4 regions of the Alteromonas sp. DY56-G5 genome follow, and region 4 is predicted to be linked to each of the others. Evidence: predicted binding sites of a transcription regulator. Region 4 holds the regulator's gene; each other region holds the start of a gene.

Region 1 (4,234 bases), on a different contig from region 4:
GTATTTGCGTGGATTGGCTATACAGGAATACTGGCCCTGCTGCTATTCGCGACTGCCATTTATCACGGTGCAGGAATACCCAAATCAAAAAGCATTAAATTCGTGACCGTGCTTATTGTCCAAGCTTTCCCTATCGCGCTGCTACTGTTTTTACTGCTTCCCCAACTCCCTCCGCTTTGGCAGATGCCCACGTCAAAGTCGACTGAAACCGGGCTTTCTGACACGGTGACGCCTGGTGATATTGCGTCACTTGCAAGTTCATCTGAATTGGCTTTCAGCGCCACATTTGAAAACGCAGAAGCAGTCCCTGTTGCACCGTCCAGGTATTGGCGCGCTATGACCTTAGAACATTTTGACGGGAAAACCTGGTCTATTAGCAACAAACGCAAACAGGCAGAGCAGCAGTTAGCTTACATGGACAAGCCAACACCCTTGTCAGCTCTGGCCGAGGAAAATACGCCTCAAGTGATAAGTTATGAATTGATCGTGGAACCCACACAGCAAACGTGGCTGTTTGCGTTAGCGCCTTCGACCCCCAACAACCGCGAGAACAGTATTTTCGTAAGAAGTCTTTTTGATTTTACGTTAAGGGCGAATAGCCCAATATCCAGTAAGAAGGCGTTTTATCTGCGCTACTATCCAACTGCTCAAATCACTAGCGGAATAGGAAATTTTGAATCTCAACTAAACCTACAGGTTTCCATGAGTGGCAACCCACAAGCCAGGGCATGGGGACAGAGACTTGCCAAACAATACTCAAGCGCACAGCAAATAGTTAGCGCAATAATGCGTGAATTTAATCAAGGGGGCTTCCGCTACACCCTATCGCCGAACGCCATGCCTACCGACCCCATCGACCGTTTTTTATTTGAAGAACGCTCAGGTTTTTGTGCCCATTACGCAGGCGCCATGGTGTATGTGCTTCGCGCCGCAGGGGTACCGGCAAGAATGGTGACAGGCTACCAGGGCGGAAGCGCACTTAATGACAATGTGCTGCAAATAAGGCAGTACGATGCACATGCGTGGGTGGAAGCATTTATTGATGGTGTATGGATTCGACACGACCCAACGAGTATGGTGGCACCGTCACGCTTAACCTTGGGGCTTGAACGTGCGTTGGAAGAGCTTGGGGAGTCTCGTGAAGCGAGTATTTTGGGCGACCTTAGCAACGCTGCCATTTTTGCAACGTTACAAAGCTGGTTTCAACAGCTCGATTACTCATGGAGTAAATGGGTACTGGGCTTTGACAATACTGCGCAAACCAACATGCTTGAAGAATTACTAGGCTCGCTAACGCCGCAAAAAATGCAAGTTGTATTTCTTTCCGCCATTGGCCTAATTGGGCTTATTTTAGCACTTTATTTTTTACCCAAAACGCATCGCAACACACGGTCGCCCTCACACAGAGTTTTACTAAACGCAATAAAATGCGTTGAAGCTAAAACAGGAAAAGAAAGAGGGAATAAAACCTTGTCCGCCTTTATGAGTGAAGTTAATCCTTTGATAAACGAAGATGCTGCCAAGGCACTAACACTTCTGTGTGAACAATTTGAGCACGAAAAATACGCACACCGAACACAAGAGGCAAAAGTTTATCCAACCATGAAGCGTCAGCTAAAAATGTTAAAACAGGCATTAAAGTAGGAAATAGTAAAACCGATTGCACCTTAAACACTCACACTCCCCCCCTTTTTAGTGCAGACTAATTAATAGTGCCTTGGCGCAAGCGACTATCAACACAGCCACGAATTTACACAAGCCATTGTTTTAAATAGCAATAAATAACACGTTTAGGTACATTTTGGTTATTGGCACTTTTTTAGCTTTGTACAAATGGATAACAAAAGTACGAAGGCGCTTATACAAGTATTAGTTGCCAACGGGCTTTAGAATACAAAGGCGTACACATAACCGACGGTTTATTTGTTAGCTACCACAATGCATGAGTTTCGGACAAAGGCGTCCCCAGTTCTTTCTTACGAGAGCGCTGCGGACGCCTTTTTTTGATCTTCTGGAACGCATTGAAACAGTAAACGCCAACACACAGATGACAACTTATTAATAACGACAACGTGAGGTGAAACCATGGCTTATCTTCTCCCCGCTGAGTTTGCAACCAAGATGGTAGATGCAGGCGAAGCCAAAATTTATATGTCTACACGAGATACTCTAATTCGCGCTTATATGGCAGGTGCAATATTGGCCCTTGCCGCTGTTTTTGCCGTTACCATTGCCGTTCAAACCGGCGTGTTTCTTCTTGGCGCAGTGTTATTCCCAGTGGGCTTTTGTATGCTCTACCTTATGGGGTTTGACCTATTAACCGGCGTGTTTGTACTTACCCCACTCGCTTGGCTTGCACAGCGACCTGGCGTCACGCCAAAACAAATTCTACGGAATTGGGGATTAGTATTCTTAGGTAACTTTGGTGGCGCATTAACCGTGGCCTTTATGATGTCGTTTATTTTTACCATGGGGTATAACGTGGATGGCGGTGCCATCGCGACTAAGGTAGCCAGCATTGGCGAAGCTCGTACATTGGGCTACGCAGAACACGGCGTTGCAGGCTGGTTCACCATTTTTATTCGCGGCATGTTGTGTAACTGGATGGTGTCGCTAGGCGTAGTGGGTGCAATGATTTCAACTCACGTTAGCGGAAAAGTACTAGCCATGTGGATGCCAATCATGCTGTTCTTCTTTATGGGTTTTGAGCACTCAGTAGTAAACATGTTCCTTTTCCCATTTGGCCTTATTATGGGCGGCGACTTCTCGGTTATGGACTACTTCATTTGGAACGAGATCCCAACTGCACTTGGAAATCTTGTTGGTGGCCTCGCCTTTACTGGACTAACCCTGTACACCACCCACGTTAAGACGCTACCCAAACGTACTATCCCTGTTGATAAAGCCGCTGCATCGCAAACACTGCCTATTTAATTAAGGCGCTTATCTTAAAGCCATCATGCCTTGTCCCTACAAGACACGTCATGATGGCGTTATCCGTTTCCTTGGAAATAACTAATTGGGCTCATAATTAAATATGCAGGTAAGAAGCAATTAAACATGAATGAGCGAGCCGCGTTAAACGCCCCAATTAACCCACCAGCTAACACGCTCAGTGTAAGTGCATTTTCTACAGCCGGCGTTAAAGCGATAAACCAAGATGCATACGCTTTCCATGTCTCTGATAACCCAAATCAAAGCAGCGTTTTTGTTATCGCTGACGGTGTAAGTAGCAGTACGGTTAGCCAGGTTGCTAGCGACTTTGCTACCAGTCAGTTTATTAAACTGTTTAAAATAGCGCCGGAACAATGGTCGGTTAAGACGCGCGCTGAAACCATTATTAAAGAGATAAACGCGCTGCTTTACACACGTACGCAAAGAAGTCCCTTTTGCTATACACCAGAAAAAGGTTATGTGTGCACGTTAACAGTGGCAGTGGTAACAGGCAATCACATGGATGTATTTCATGTGGGGGATTGTCAAATTCAGGCTATTTCTAAGAACGCACAGTCGCCTGTCTTACTCACAAAACCTCATCGTCAAGTATCGGAAAGTGAGCCTTCGCAGAGTTATCTTACTAAAGCATTAGGCGTTCAAGCACATATAGATATCGACCACACAACACTCACCCTCAACTCATCGAGCACGTTTTCGATAAGTAGCGACGGCGTTTATGAGTTTGTTTCGCTACCCACCATTCTTATGAAAATCAGTGAGGCCGATACGCTTTCTGAAAACCAAGCTGCGTTGGTAGTACATGAGGCATTTACTAGAGGAAGCGATGACAACCTCACCTTACTTCTCGTAAAGGTTCTTGTAGCTAGCCATGATGGCCTAGACGATCACAGACACCCACTGTATACAGGCGTTTCAACTTCACCTCATTCATCTGTACTTAACAGGCCGTTGGGCAACCAACTGATAACCAATTCTGAGGTTTCTGATGCTGCGATTCATTACTCAAATCAGCAGTCTGATGAACATGTATGCGAAGAGCCTGCTGCCGCAAATTTTAAGACGGGTGATGATGTTGATGGACTGAAGCTAGAACGACAGCTTTATACGTCGGCCCGAAGCCATGTTTTTATTGCCACCCATTCGTCTTGTGAAGCTACGCAGACAAACAGCCCTGTGGTTGTAAAAACGCCGGCTACCGACTTTACCCTATCACCAGAAATGGTAAATGGGTTCCTAATAGAGAGCTGGTTTTCGAGACGGATTAATTCGGCACACG
Region 2 (4,234 bases), on a different contig from region 4:
ACAATCGTAAGTTTGTTGTCTACCATTACCAGTGCGGTATTTAGGCTATTGATTAGCTGTTGTGTTTCTAACTCGGTGGAATGCATCCGAGCTCGTCTCCTTTGCACCATAATTGTGCATTGTAGCTTGCAATGATGCGTTGCGCGAATAAAGAGCTCAAGAAGAAATGTTCACTGAACCTCTATGGTGCGCATACATAACAATGGTTGCACGCTATTAGTTATTAATTAACGCCGATGCCTGATGCAGGTAAAGGGTTTGTAATGGAGACGATGCAAGAGTCTTGCCCGTATTGTTCGTGAGTTCAACTTTATAAGTATGTGCCCCACGATGGATACCAGAAAGCTTAAAGACGCCTGAACTATTGCTAGCTAATGGGGCGTCGTCAAAGATTAATCGGTAGATTGGCGCTTTGGGTGCACCAGGTTGTGCGGCAGAGATAGTGAATTCTCCCAAGTTATTGCGAATTGTCGCTTCTGGTGCAGGTGACTTAATGACTACGCGATAGTTGGGCTTGGGGGCAGCCGGCTTCGCAGGGGGAGGTGGAGTAACCTTTGCCGCGGTTACTACGTTTTGCGTTTTTACATCGAACGCTAGGGGTTCTGCGTTTTGCTGCGGCTTGTCAGTGTAAGTCACAGAGCCGTCTTTACCTACCACCTTGTATATGGTCATTGGAGAGGTAGCTGCAGCTGATGTTGCATTGCCGCTTTGTTCGGTTACGCTTTCTTGTGCTTCTTGCTGGGTACTTTGTTGGCTCAGCATTTCCGCTTGCACAGGCAGTAAGCCGTTGCCGCTACTTAGTAATAGCGAAATTAAGCAAATGTGTCGCGTCATGTTGTGCACGTGTCGTTACCTAATTAATGTGGTTTTGGCTAGCTGGCTAATTTACATAGCTTGCTACGTCTGGCTTATTGATAACCTCTTTAGATGTATGCAAGTGCAGCGGGGCAAAGCCCTGTGCGCAGTTGATGTAGCATGAAAGAGTATTCGTTAGCATAGCTATAAAAACATAGTAGATAAATCGTACGCATAAAAAAAGCCCGCAGAGCGGGCTTTAGTATAAATTGCTATACAGTGCGAATTTACACGCTGTAGTACATGTCGAACTCAACTGGGTGAGTAGTCATGTTAAGTTTGGTTACTTCTTCAGACTTAAGGTCGATGTATGCATCAATCATGTCGTCAGTCATAACGCCACCTGCTTTAAGGAAGTCGCGGTCGTTATCAAGGGCTTCAAGCGCCATTTCTAGCGAGCTTGCAACTGTTGGAATTTCAGCAGCTTCTTCTGGCGGTAGGTCGTACAAGTCTTTATCCATTGAATCACCAGGATGGATCTTGTTCTTAATACCGTCGATACCGGCCATAAGCATAGCGGTGAACGCTAGGTATGGGTTGGCTGTTGGGTCAGGGAAACGTACTTCGATACGACGCGCTTTATCGCTAGTTACGTGAGGAATACGAATAGACGCAGAACGGTTACGTGCAGAGTATGCAAGCATTACCGGTGCTTCGAATCCAGGAACTAGACGCTTGTATGAGTTAGTTGAAGCGTTAGCAAACGCGTTGATTGCACGCGCGTGCTTGATAATACCACCGATGTAGTAAAGTGCTTCTTCAGAAAGGCCTGCGTACTTGTCACCCGCGAAGATGTTTACGCCATCTTTAGAGATAGATTGGTGGCAGTGCATACCAGAACCATTGTCGCCAACAAGCGGCTTAGGCATAAAGGTAGCGGTTTGTCCGTATGCGTGTGCAACGTTGTGAACTACATACTTGTAAACTTGGATTTCGTCAGCTTTCTTAACTAGCGTGTTAAATTCGCAAGCAATTTCGTTTTGGCCAGCAGTTGCCACTTCGTGGTGGTGCGCTTCGATAACAAGACCCATTTCTTCCATAACTAGGCACATTGCAGCACGGATATCGTGCGCAGAGTCCACTGGTGGTACTGGGAAGTAACCGCCTTTAACGCCAGGGCGGTGTGCCATGTTGCCGCCTTCAAACTCTTCGCCAGAGTTCCACTTAGCTTCAGAAGAGTCAATCTTGTAGAAAGAGCCCGCCATGTCAGTGTGGAAGCGTACGTCATCAAAAAGGAAAAACTCTGGCTCTGGGCCGAAGAAACATGTGTCACCGATGCCAGTTGATTTTAGGAATTCTTCTGCACGACGAGCAACTGAACGTGGGTCACGCTCATAACCTTCCATTGTTGAAGGTTCAACGATGTCACAACGGATATTTACTTGCGTTTCCTCAGCGAAAGGGTCAACTACGCAGCTTGTTGCGTCTGGAAGAAGAACCATGTCTGATTCGTTGATGCCTTTCCAGCCAGCGATTGAAGAACCATCGAACATTTTACCTTCTTCGAAAAACTCTTCATCTACAACGCTCGCAGGAATAGATACGTGTTGTTCTTTACCCTTTGTATCGGTAAAACGTAAATCTACAAACTTCGCTTCACTTTCTTTAATCAGCTCTAATGCCTTTTCTACTGACATCGTGTCCTCCAGGTTTAATGTAAAAATGCGGAATGATCAGCTTCACTCCAACAGTGGCAAAAGTGAAAGCGATTATCATGCCATCTATATGTGTGCCGATTTCTGTGGCATAGACGGGCATCCATCACTTCCGTTTGAATTAAATTGCACTATATTGATGCAGCGTTGCACCAATATGGCGCTTCGTGCTCATTTATACGTCAATCAGCCTAGATTACTTTGTAACGTATAGCCACCAAATATGATCAATTAGGTGCAACGGGGCTGGTTATTTGTTGAACAAGTGTTTGAAAACCAATAAAACTCGTTTCCATCAAAAAAAAGATGCGCAAACGTCGTGGTTTTTCTGTACAATCCGCGCAAATTTTTCTATCTGCATTTTTTTGCAACAAATCTAACGCATACTCCTTTCCACTGAATTGAAGTAGACGTTGATTTACACAGGCTCTATATAAGCATGAATACCACTGATATTAATAAATTGCGCAACATCGCAATCATCGCCCACGTTGACCACGGTAAGACCACCCTGGTAGACAAACTGTTACAGCAGTCTGGCACCCTTGAATCTCGAGGCGAGCAAGAAGAGCGCGTAATGGACTCGAATGACATCGAGAAAGAACGTGGCATTACCATCCTAGCTAAGAACACAGCGATTAACTGGAACGACTACCGTATCAACATCGTAGATACTCCAGGACACGCTGACTTCGGTGGTGAAGTAGAGCGTGTAATGTCGATGGCTGACTCTGTACTTCTACTTGTAGATGCACAAGAAGGCCCGATGCCACAAACCCGTTTCGTTACGCAAAAGGCATTTGCTCAAGGTCTTAAGCCAATTGTTGTTATCAACAAAATCGACAAGCCTGGTGCGCGTCCTGATTGGGTTATGGATCAAGTTTTCGACCTATTCGACAACCTAGGTGCAACTGACGAACAGCTAGATTTCCAAGTTGTTTATGCGTCTGCACTTAACGGTTGGGCATCACTAGATGCAGATACTAAAGAAGACGATATGACGGCATTGTTCCAAACTATCGTTGACCAAGTTTCTCCTCCTGATGCAGATATCGACGGCGCATTCCAAATGCAGATCTCTCAGCTTGACTACAACTCATACGTGGGTGTAATCGGCGTAGGTCGTGTTAAGCGTGGTTCTGTTAAGCCAAACCAACAAGTAACGGTTGTTACTGCTGATGGCAAAAAACGCAACGGCAAAGTTGGCTTAGTTTACGGCTACCTTGGCCTTGCTCGCCACGAAGTTGAATCTGCTCACGCGGGCGACATCATTGCAATCACAGGTCTTGGCGAACTTAAGATCTCTGACACCATTTGTGACATCAACACTGTAGAAGCACTTCCTCCACTTACGGTTGACGAGCCTACAGTAACCATGACGTTCCAGGTAAACACCTCGCCGTTTGCAGGTAAAGAAGGTAAGTATGTAACGTCACGTAACATTCTAGAGCGTCTTAAAGACGAACTAGTACACAACGTTGCACTGCGCGTTGAAGAAATGCCTGATCCGGACAAGTTCCGCGTATCTGGCCGTGGTGAACTTCATCTAGGTATTCTTATCGAAAACATGCGTCGTGAAGGTTACGAGCTTGCAGTGTCACGTCCAGAAGTAATTCTGAAAGAAGTTGACGGCGCAACGCAAGAACCATACGAAACCTTGACTATCGACTGTGAAGAACAGCACCAGGGTTCAATCATGGAACAGCTTGGTCTGCGTAAAGCAG
Region 3 (4,234 bases), on a different contig from region 4:
TACGTGCCATCTTTTTGCATGTTGCCAAGGTAGATATCGTTGGTGTCTTGCAGAGGAAGATGTGAAGCCTTAAGAATGTAGTCGTTATACACCGAAGCTAAAATTGAGCCGACAGCGGGCTTACAAATTTCACACCCTAGACCTTCACCATGCTGCTCTAGTAGCTCGTCAAAGGTGCGAATGCCGTTTACCTTAACAATGTGAAATAGCTCTTGTCGGGTATGGTTGAAGTGCTCACAAATGGCTTTTGATACTTCCACACCGCGCTTTTCAAGTTCGCTATCCACAACATTTTTAAGTAAGGCAGCACAGCCTCCACAACCTGTACTGGCCTTAGTTTCACCTTTTACATCACCAACGCTACAACAGCCGCCTTCAATGGCTGAAACTATGTCGCCCTTAGTCACATTTAAGCATGAACAAATAGACGCGGTGTCTGGTAGTGCATCGGCACCTAACGCCGGTGCGGCATCGGATGAGGGCAGAATTAGGCTTTCTGGGTGTTCAGGTAATTCAATATTATTAAGTGCATACTGTAAGAGCGTGTCGTAGTCGCTGGTATCGCCAACGAGCACAGCACCAAGCACGTACTTTTGCTCGCTATCTACCACCAGCTTTTTATACACGCCCTCGGGCTGATTTAAGTACGTGTAGCTAAGCGCTCCGTCTGTGCGTTCATGGGCATCGCCAATTGAGCCCACTTCTACGCCCATTAGCTTGAGTTTAGTGCTCATATCTGCGCCAGCGAACTCGGCATCGCCACCTGTAATATGACTTACGGCCGTGCGTGCCATGGTGTAGCCAGGTGCAACAAGACCAAAGATTTTGTTATCCCACAGCGCACATTCACCCACAGCGTAAATGTTTGGGTCAGACGTCACGCAATGGTTATCAATGACAATACCGCCGCGCTCACCCAGTGTTAGCGCTGACTTTCTGCCAAGCTGATCGGAAGGTCGAATACCGGCAGAGAATAAAATCATGTCAGTTTCTAGTGCAGTGCCGTCAGCAAACACCATTTTATAGCGGCAGGTATCACCAGCCTCGATAGTTTGGGTGGCCTTTTGGGTGTGAACCATTACGCCCAATGCTTCGATTTTATCTTTAAGCACGTTACCACCAGCTTGGTCTAGCTGTACCGCCATAAGCTGCGGGGCAAACTCTACCACGTGGGTGTCTAGACCGGCTTGTTTTAGTGCGTTAGCGGCTTCTAAACCTAGAAGACCGCCGCCAACGACAACCCCTACTTTGCTCACCGCTGCTGACGCTTCAATAGCAAGTAGATCGTCTATAGTACGGTACACCAAGCAATGCTCTTGATCGTTGCCAGGAATGGGTGGCACAAATGGGTAAGAGCCCGTAGCTAACACAAGCTTATCGTAGCTAAACACCTGCCCTTCCGACGTCGTCACTTTATTATTGTCACGGTCTATATCGGTAACCAAGGCATTGGTAACTACGTTTACGCCCCACTCGGCGTACTGAGCGGGAGTAGTAAGCGCTAAGTCATCAGCACTCGCGCCGCTAAAAAAAGACGACAGATAAACGCGGTCGTACGCAAGGCGTGACTCGCCGCATAAAACGGTTATTTCTACATTGGCATCGCTTTGGTGAAGCTGCTCAACAAAATGATGCCCCACCATGCCGTTGCCTACGACGACAATTTGCGGTTTTGAGTCCAATGAAGTCATGGTATTCCCCTTTTTTCGGGACAAAAAAAAGCCCGCTTCAACTTTCGTTGATGCGGGCTTCGTTGCCTATTTTGCCAACGGTTTAGGTCGGCTAACACATTTTACGGAGTGTTATAAATCACACAATTTTCAGCGATTGACACAAATCACCAAAACACACTTTACGTTTATAGCTATCCAAGTTCAGTGCCAAAACCGTAAATAATTGTTTTTATTTGATTTACTACAAAATAAGCATTATTCAGACTTCACAACTGCACCAAACAAGCGCAAAACTGTGTTTACTTGGTGCATTAAGGCTATCAAATAACTTAGGCCAGCTTATCCGTCGCTACGCGGTAGCGAGGGTCTTCAACCACGTTAATTTCAACAAACTTATCGGCCTTGCGAAGCAGTGAGCGACATTCATCACTGATATGGCGAATGTGTAGCTTTTTACCCTGCTCTTCGTATTTGTCAGCAAGGGTATCTAGCGCATCGATACCTGATGAATCCCAAATGCGAGAGTCTTTAAAGTCAATAACTACATCATTAGGGTCGTTGGCGATATCAAACAGGTCTTTGAAATGCGATACCGAGCCAAAGAACAGCGGGCCGTCTAGCTCATAGACTTTCCAACCGTCGTTATCGATATGGGATCTCGCTTCAATATGACGAGCGTGTTTCCATGCAAACACCAGTGCTGAAACGATAACACCCACCACAACCGCAATAGCCAGATCAGCGATAACGGTAACGCCTGTTACTAGGAAAAGTACGAACGCATCTTCTTTGTTTACGCCGCGAATAATTCTGAATGACGCCCACTCAAATGTAGCGATAACCACCACGAACATAACGCCAACAAGGGCAGCGAGAGGAATCATTTCAATTAGCGGAGCAGCAAATAGAATAAAGCCTAATAATACAACCGCCGCGGTGATACCAGACAAGCGGCCACGGCCACCAGAGTTAATATTAATCATACTTTGACCAATCATGGCGCAACCGCCCATACCGCCAAAGAAACCGTTTACGGTATTTGCAACGCCTTGGCCAACGCACTCTTTGTTGCCGCGCCCGCGGGTATCTGTCATTTCGTCAATTAATGAAAGAGTAAGAAGCGACTCAATTAGACCAACCAAGCAAAGAATGACTGAGGTAGGCAAAATGATCATGAAGGTTTCCCAGGTGAACGGCACCATAGGAATAGCAAAGCTAGGAAGTTCACCCGCTAGCGTCGCGGTGTCGCGCTGGTCAGCTGGTAGCAAATCGCGAACAAAGTCGATTACAGTGCGCGCTTCAAGGTCAAGACCGTGTACTAACAAGGTTACCGTAACAATCGCTACAAGCGACGCCGGTACAGCTTTGGTTAGCTTTGGTAGTAAATAGATAATAGCCATAGTTAGCGCCACAAGCCCTAACATCCAATATAACAGCGTACCTTCCATCCACTGTAATTCACCGGCTGCGTTGGTCACTTTGAACTGGCCTAATTGCGCCAAGAAAATAACAATTGCCAAACCATTTACGAAGCCTAGCATTACCGGATATGGGACCAGACGTATAAACTTTCCGAGCTTGAAAATACCACACATTATTTGCAGTAAACCAGCCAAAATAACCGCGGCAAATAAATACTGCACGCCGTGTTGGGCAACCAGTGCCACCATTACAACGGCCATGGCGCCGGTAGCACCAGAAATCATTCCTGGTCGGCCACCAATAGCGGAAGTGATTAAGCCCATCATGAAAGCCGCATAAAGACCAATCATTGGTTCTACGCCGGCCACAAATGCGAATGCAACGGCTTCAGGGACCAAGGCAAGCGCCACGGTAATACCTGATAGCACGTCGTTTTTAACGTTGCTGTCTTTACTGGTAATTAAATCGAACATGTTCTCTCAGAAGCTAAGATGTTAAACACAACAACCCACCATGGCGTACACCGCGTTAAAGCAGAACACCAAGTAGGTAGGAGATTTTTTCGGCGATTCTATCACCATTGTAGCGCAAAATCTTTTAATAGATTGTTACTAGGACCTGTTGAACGTTGATGTGCAGCAAAGATCAACAGGCCCCAGTCCGAACTACTTGGCGCTTACGTGATAAGCGCAGGGCTCTTTGCCCCTTTCCTAATGCTGTGAGCTTGTCAATTTTTCATGTTCGGTCTCAGGGCTTAATTTAATAGCGAATGCTGACAAATTGCATCGTACATGGCATCGTATAATGGTTTTTATTAACCGCGTCGTTCAATGCGCTTCGATTTCTAATACGGGGCTACGGTAAGACGTCGCAATAAGGCACAAGTCTTATTCAACGAGGAGTTAAAGTGGTACCTTATATTCTGACTATTTTGTGCGTGCTAGTGGCAGGCGCTATTCATTGGATGTCGCCGAAGGCTTATTGGAAAGCCACTATCATGTCGACCGCCGTTATTTTACTATTTTCTGTAGCAGCATTGTTCATCTTTAAAGCATCAGGAATGCTGGTTAGCGAGCACACTGGCGAGAATGCTGACTTTTCTGGGCAAATGTTAACTATCACCACAATGATTGCCTTCT
Region 4 (4,234 bases):
TACGACCAGCTTGGCTTTGTATTGTTTCAGCAACCTAAATACACCCTTTATACAGAAAACGCGTCATCACCATGGGTGGTAACCGCTGATGAAGGTACACTATACAATAACGAGCTAATCCAGCTGGAAAACCAAGTTAATATTGAGAACCAAACTGGCGATGACTTTGTCAGAAGTATATCGACCGAGTACATTCAAATTAATTTAGAAACCAAGCAAATGACATCTGACCAACCCGTTGAAATACTGGGCACCCAATATGTCATTTTAAGTAATGGGTTTAACGCGAATTTACGCACACAAGAATACGAGCTTTTAGATCATGTACAAACCACTTATTCCCCTAGCAACTAGTTTATTGCTTGCCATCGCTAGCGGTGCGGTACACGCCAGTGAAGATGATTTTTCGCAGCCCATAAAAATAGGCTCGAACACCCAGTTTATCGACGGTAAAAATAAAACCGCGTTGTACAAAGACGACGTACTCATAACTCAAGGCTCTTTGGTTATTGAAGCTGACGAAGTGGAAGTAATTGCCACTGACGGTGGTGGTCGTGAAATATTTATTGCTAGAGGAAAGCCTGCAAGCTATTCCCAGCAATTGGAAGACGGCACGCCAGTTTCGGCAAAAGCTAATGAAATACGCTATGAAGTGGTGAACCGAACGATTTCTCTTGCTGGAAACGCAGAGTTGAAACAAGACACCAGTAAAGTACAGGGTGACAACATCACGTTCGATATGATTACCGAGCAATTGCTAGCGACTGGCGGCGCAGGTAAGGATGGTGAGGGTCGAGTGACCACAGTATTCACACCTGAGACCATTCGCAAAACTTCGTCTAAGAAAGACAAAAAAGACAACGAGGGCAATGAATAGCAATGGCAACTTTGAGCGCTAAAAATCTTGCTAAGGCTTACAAGTCAAGACAGGTTGTTCGAGATGTAAGTCTGTCTGTCTCAACGGGTCAAATTGTTGGTCTTCTTGGCCCAAATGGCGCTGGTAAGACCACCACATTCTACATGATTGTTGGTTTAGTGAATCTGGATAAAGGCAAGATTGAAATCGACGACAATGAGCTAACTCATCAGCCCATGCACGAGCGCGCACGCCGCGGAATTGGCTACCTACCGCAGGAAGCCTCTATTTTCAGAAAGCTCACAGTGCATGAAAATATCATGGCCATTTTGCAAACCCGTAAAGATTTAAATTCACAACAGCAAGAAGAAGAAGCTGATGCGCTACTTGATGAATTTAATATTAACCATATACGTAATAGTACGGGGATGAGTTTGTCAGGGGGCGAACGCCGTCGCGTTGAGATTGCCCGCGCTCTGGCAGCAAAACCGCAATTTATTTTGTTAGACGAACCATTTGCTGGTGTTGATCCAATATCAGTTAATGATATAAAGAAGATAATACAACATCTTCGCGATAGGGGTATTGGAATCCTTATCACAGACCATAACGTACGAGAGACATTGGATGTTTGTGAAAAGGCGTACATTGTGAGTCATGGCGAGCTTATTGCGCAAGGAACGGCGGAACAGGTTTTAAGTAATCAAAAAGTAAGGGATGTATACCTAGGCGAACAATTCAGGCTATAGTTAATGTAACCGAATTGCCATTTTTCAGTTTCGCTCTGGTATATTCAATTTAGAGCATTTAAATAAGACGTAGATGAAACCATCTTTACAGCTAAAATTTAGCCAACAACTTACCATGACACCACAGCTTCAGCAGGCCATTAAACTGCTGCAGCTTTCTACACTTGATCTTCAACAAGAGATCCAAGAAGCGCTCGATTCTAATCCGCTATTAGAAGTTGAAGAAGGTAACGACGAGCCGCAACTAGAAAAGAACAATATCGACAACGATGACAGCGGCTCTGAGGCCACTGCTTCTGCATCTAGTGACACACTAGAAGCCGGCGATGCACTTGAGAAAAACGATCTTCCCGATGAGCTGCCAATCGACAGCACATGGGACGAATACTACTCTGCTTCATCTTCGCCAGCTCCGGGTCCATCCAATGACGACGAGCAAATCTTCCAAGGTGAGACTACTGAAGATATTCAAGAGCACCTTCTTTGGCAAATGCGCCTTACCCACTTCTCGGATACCGATCGCGCAATCGCTACAGCAATCATCGACTCTATTGACGAGTCAGGTTATTTAACCGTTACCCTTGATGATATTTTAGAAGCGGTTAACGATGATGATATGGAAGAGCCGATTGAAATGGACGAAATAGAATGTGTGCTTAAGCGCATTCAGATGTTCGACCCTATTGGTTCTGGCTCACGCTCTCCACAAGAATGTTTGATGGTGCAATTGCGCCAGTTTTCAGAAGACACACCGTGGCTTGCTGAAGCAAAGCAACTGATTGAAGAGTACTCTGACTTACTGAGCAGCAAAGACTATCGTACGCTTATGCGTAAAAGCCGATTGAAAGAAGATCAGCTACGCGAGGCAATGCGTTTACTGCAAACCTTGAATCCTCGCCCAGGTAGTGCTTTAGTTACTAAAGAGCCTGAGTACGTTATTCCTGATGTCTCAGTAACCAAGAAAAATGGCCGTTGGGTGGTTGAGCTGAACCCCGACAGTCTGCCTAAATTAAGCGTAAATCAACAATACGCTGCAATGAGTCGCCGTGCCAAGAATAGTAGCGATTCACAATTCATCCGCTCACACATGCAAGAGGCTAAGTGGTTCATAAAGAGCCTTGAATCTCGTAACGAAACCTTAATGAAGGTTGCAAACTGCATTGTGCAGCAGCAAATGGGCTTTTTTGAGCACGGCCCGGAAATGATGAAACCAATGGTGCTAAATGATGTCGCAGAAATGGTAGATATGCACGAATCCACTATTTCGCGAGTGACAACGCAAAAGTACATGCATACGCCACGTGGAATCTTCGAATTGAAGTATTTCTTCTCAAGCCACGTTGCAACAGAGTCTGGTGGTGAATGTTCATCTACAGCGATTCGTGCATTGATCAAGAAATTAGTGGCCGCTGAAAAGCCTAGCAAGCCGCTGAGTGATAGCAAGATTGCTTCATTGTTGGCCGAACAAGGCATTAAAGTTGCCCGGCGAACAATAGCAAAGTACCGGGAATCGTTGTCGATCCCGCCGTCGAACCAACGCAAAAGCCTTATTTAATCGGGCTTAATAATATAAGGAAGACGAAATATGCAAATCAACCTTACTGGTCATCATGTCGAAATCACCGACTCTTTGCGTAATTATGTCGATACGAAGTTCAGCAAACTTGAACGTCACTTTGATCACATTTCTAATGTGCATGTCATCCTGAACGTTGAAAAATTAAATCAAAAAGCCGAAGCGACCGTTCATTTAAGTGGCGCTGAAGTATTCGCATCCTCAGAAAATACCGACATGTATGCGGCGATTGACAGCATGGTTGATAAACTCGACCGGCAGGTAATCAAGCATAAGGAAAAACTGAAAAAACATTAGTAGTTAATTAAGCATGGATATACAAGCCATCGTAAGTCTGGACCGCACCGAGTGTGCGGTTCAGTGTAATAGTAAAAAGCGAATTCTTGAGATCATCGCTGATATCGCTGCCAAGCAAAACGAGAACATTGATCAGGCAACGGTACTCAACAGTTTGATGGCTCGAGAGCGTATGGGTAGTACAGGCATTGGTAATGGTATCGCCTTACCCCACGGACGCCTGCCGGGCCTTGAAAAAGTGATCGCCATTGTTGTAACCAGCACGCCAGCAATCGACTTCGACGCCCTTGACGAGAAACCCGTAGACATCTTTTTTGCGCTACTCGTTCCTGAGGAACAGACCGAAGGACACCTTCAAACGCTGGCCACCGTGGCTGGTAAACTAAGCGACAAAGAAACGATTAAAGCAATACGTCGCGCAACGACAAGCGACGATATTCTATCTGCATTAAGTTAAACATTAAGCGCCTATTAACCGTTTAGTAGGCGCCTAATTCAACAACGCGTATGTGATAAAACCAGAGTATTAGGGAGAAAGTAGGTGAAGCTGATAATAATCAGTGGTCGTTCGGGGTCTGGTAAGTCTGTCGCACTTCGCGCATTGGAAGATTTAGGTTATTACTGTGTTGATAATATCCCGGTAAACTTACTTCCCACCTTAACCCATACAGTTGTTGACGAGTACGATCAGGTTGCGGTAAGTATCGATGTGAGAAACTTACCTAAAAATCCTGACGATTTGGTAGAAATTCTAGA

Evidence for each region. Region 4 encodes sigma-54, which starts transcription at its own class of promoters, with help from an activator protein. Its sites were predicted from a motif close to GTTGGCACGNNNNTNGNNT; they were not measured.
Region 1: a site for sigma-54 is predicted at 1,808-1,826, ahead of NO989_RS05920 (formate/nitrite transporter family protein). Genes of this name have one in related genera too.
Region 2: a site for sigma-54 is predicted at 2,559-2,577, ahead of glnA (glutamate--ammonia ligase). Genes of this name have one in related genera too.
Region 3: a site for sigma-54 is predicted at 1,867-1,885, ahead of nirB (nitrite reductase large subunit NirB). Genes of this name have one in related genera too.

The regions. Positions count from the first base shown of each region.
Region 1 covers NZ_JANHZQ010000008.1:38,235-42,468, forward strand. Annotated here, with positions in the region: gene NO989_RS05915 (transglutaminaseTgpA domain-containing protein) at 1-1,644, shown strand, start outside; gene NO989_RS05920 (formate/nitrite transporter family protein) at 2,086-2,934, shown strand; gene NO989_RS05925 (protein phosphatase 2C domain-containing protein) at 3,061-4,234, shown strand, end outside.
Region 2 covers NZ_JANHZQ010000011.1:83,650-87,883, reverse strand. Annotated here, with positions in the region: gene glnL (nitrogen regulation protein NR(II)) at 1-86, opposite strand, end outside; gene NO989_RS07875 (DUF4124 domain-containing protein) at 217-843, opposite strand; gene glnA (glutamate--ammonia ligase) at 1,083-2,492, opposite strand; gene typA (translational GTPase TypA) at 2,950-4,234, shown strand, end outside.
Region 3 covers NZ_JANHZQ010000003.1:97,722-101,955, reverse strand. Annotated here, with positions in the region: gene nirB (nitrite reductase large subunit NirB) at 1-1,691, opposite strand, end outside; gene NO989_RS02310 (SulP family inorganic anion transporter) at 2,003-3,568, opposite strand; gene NO989_RS02305 (hypothetical protein) at 4,003-4,234, shown strand, end outside.
Region 4 covers NZ_JANHZQ010000029.1:52,703-56,936, forward strand. Annotated here, with positions in the region: gene lptC (LPS export ABC transporter periplasmic protein LptC) at 1-354, shown strand, start outside; gene lptA (lipopolysaccharide transport periplasmic protein LptA) at 323-877, shown strand; gene lptB (LPS export ABC transporter ATP-binding protein) at 880-1,605, shown strand; gene NO989_RS14460 (RNA polymerase factor sigma-54) at 1,679-3,160, shown strand; gene hpf (ribosome hibernation promoting factor) at 3,191-3,478, shown strand; gene ptsN (PTS IIA-like nitrogen regulatory protein PtsN) at 3,492-3,935, shown strand; gene rapZ (RNase adapter RapZ) at 4,020-4,234, shown strand, end outside.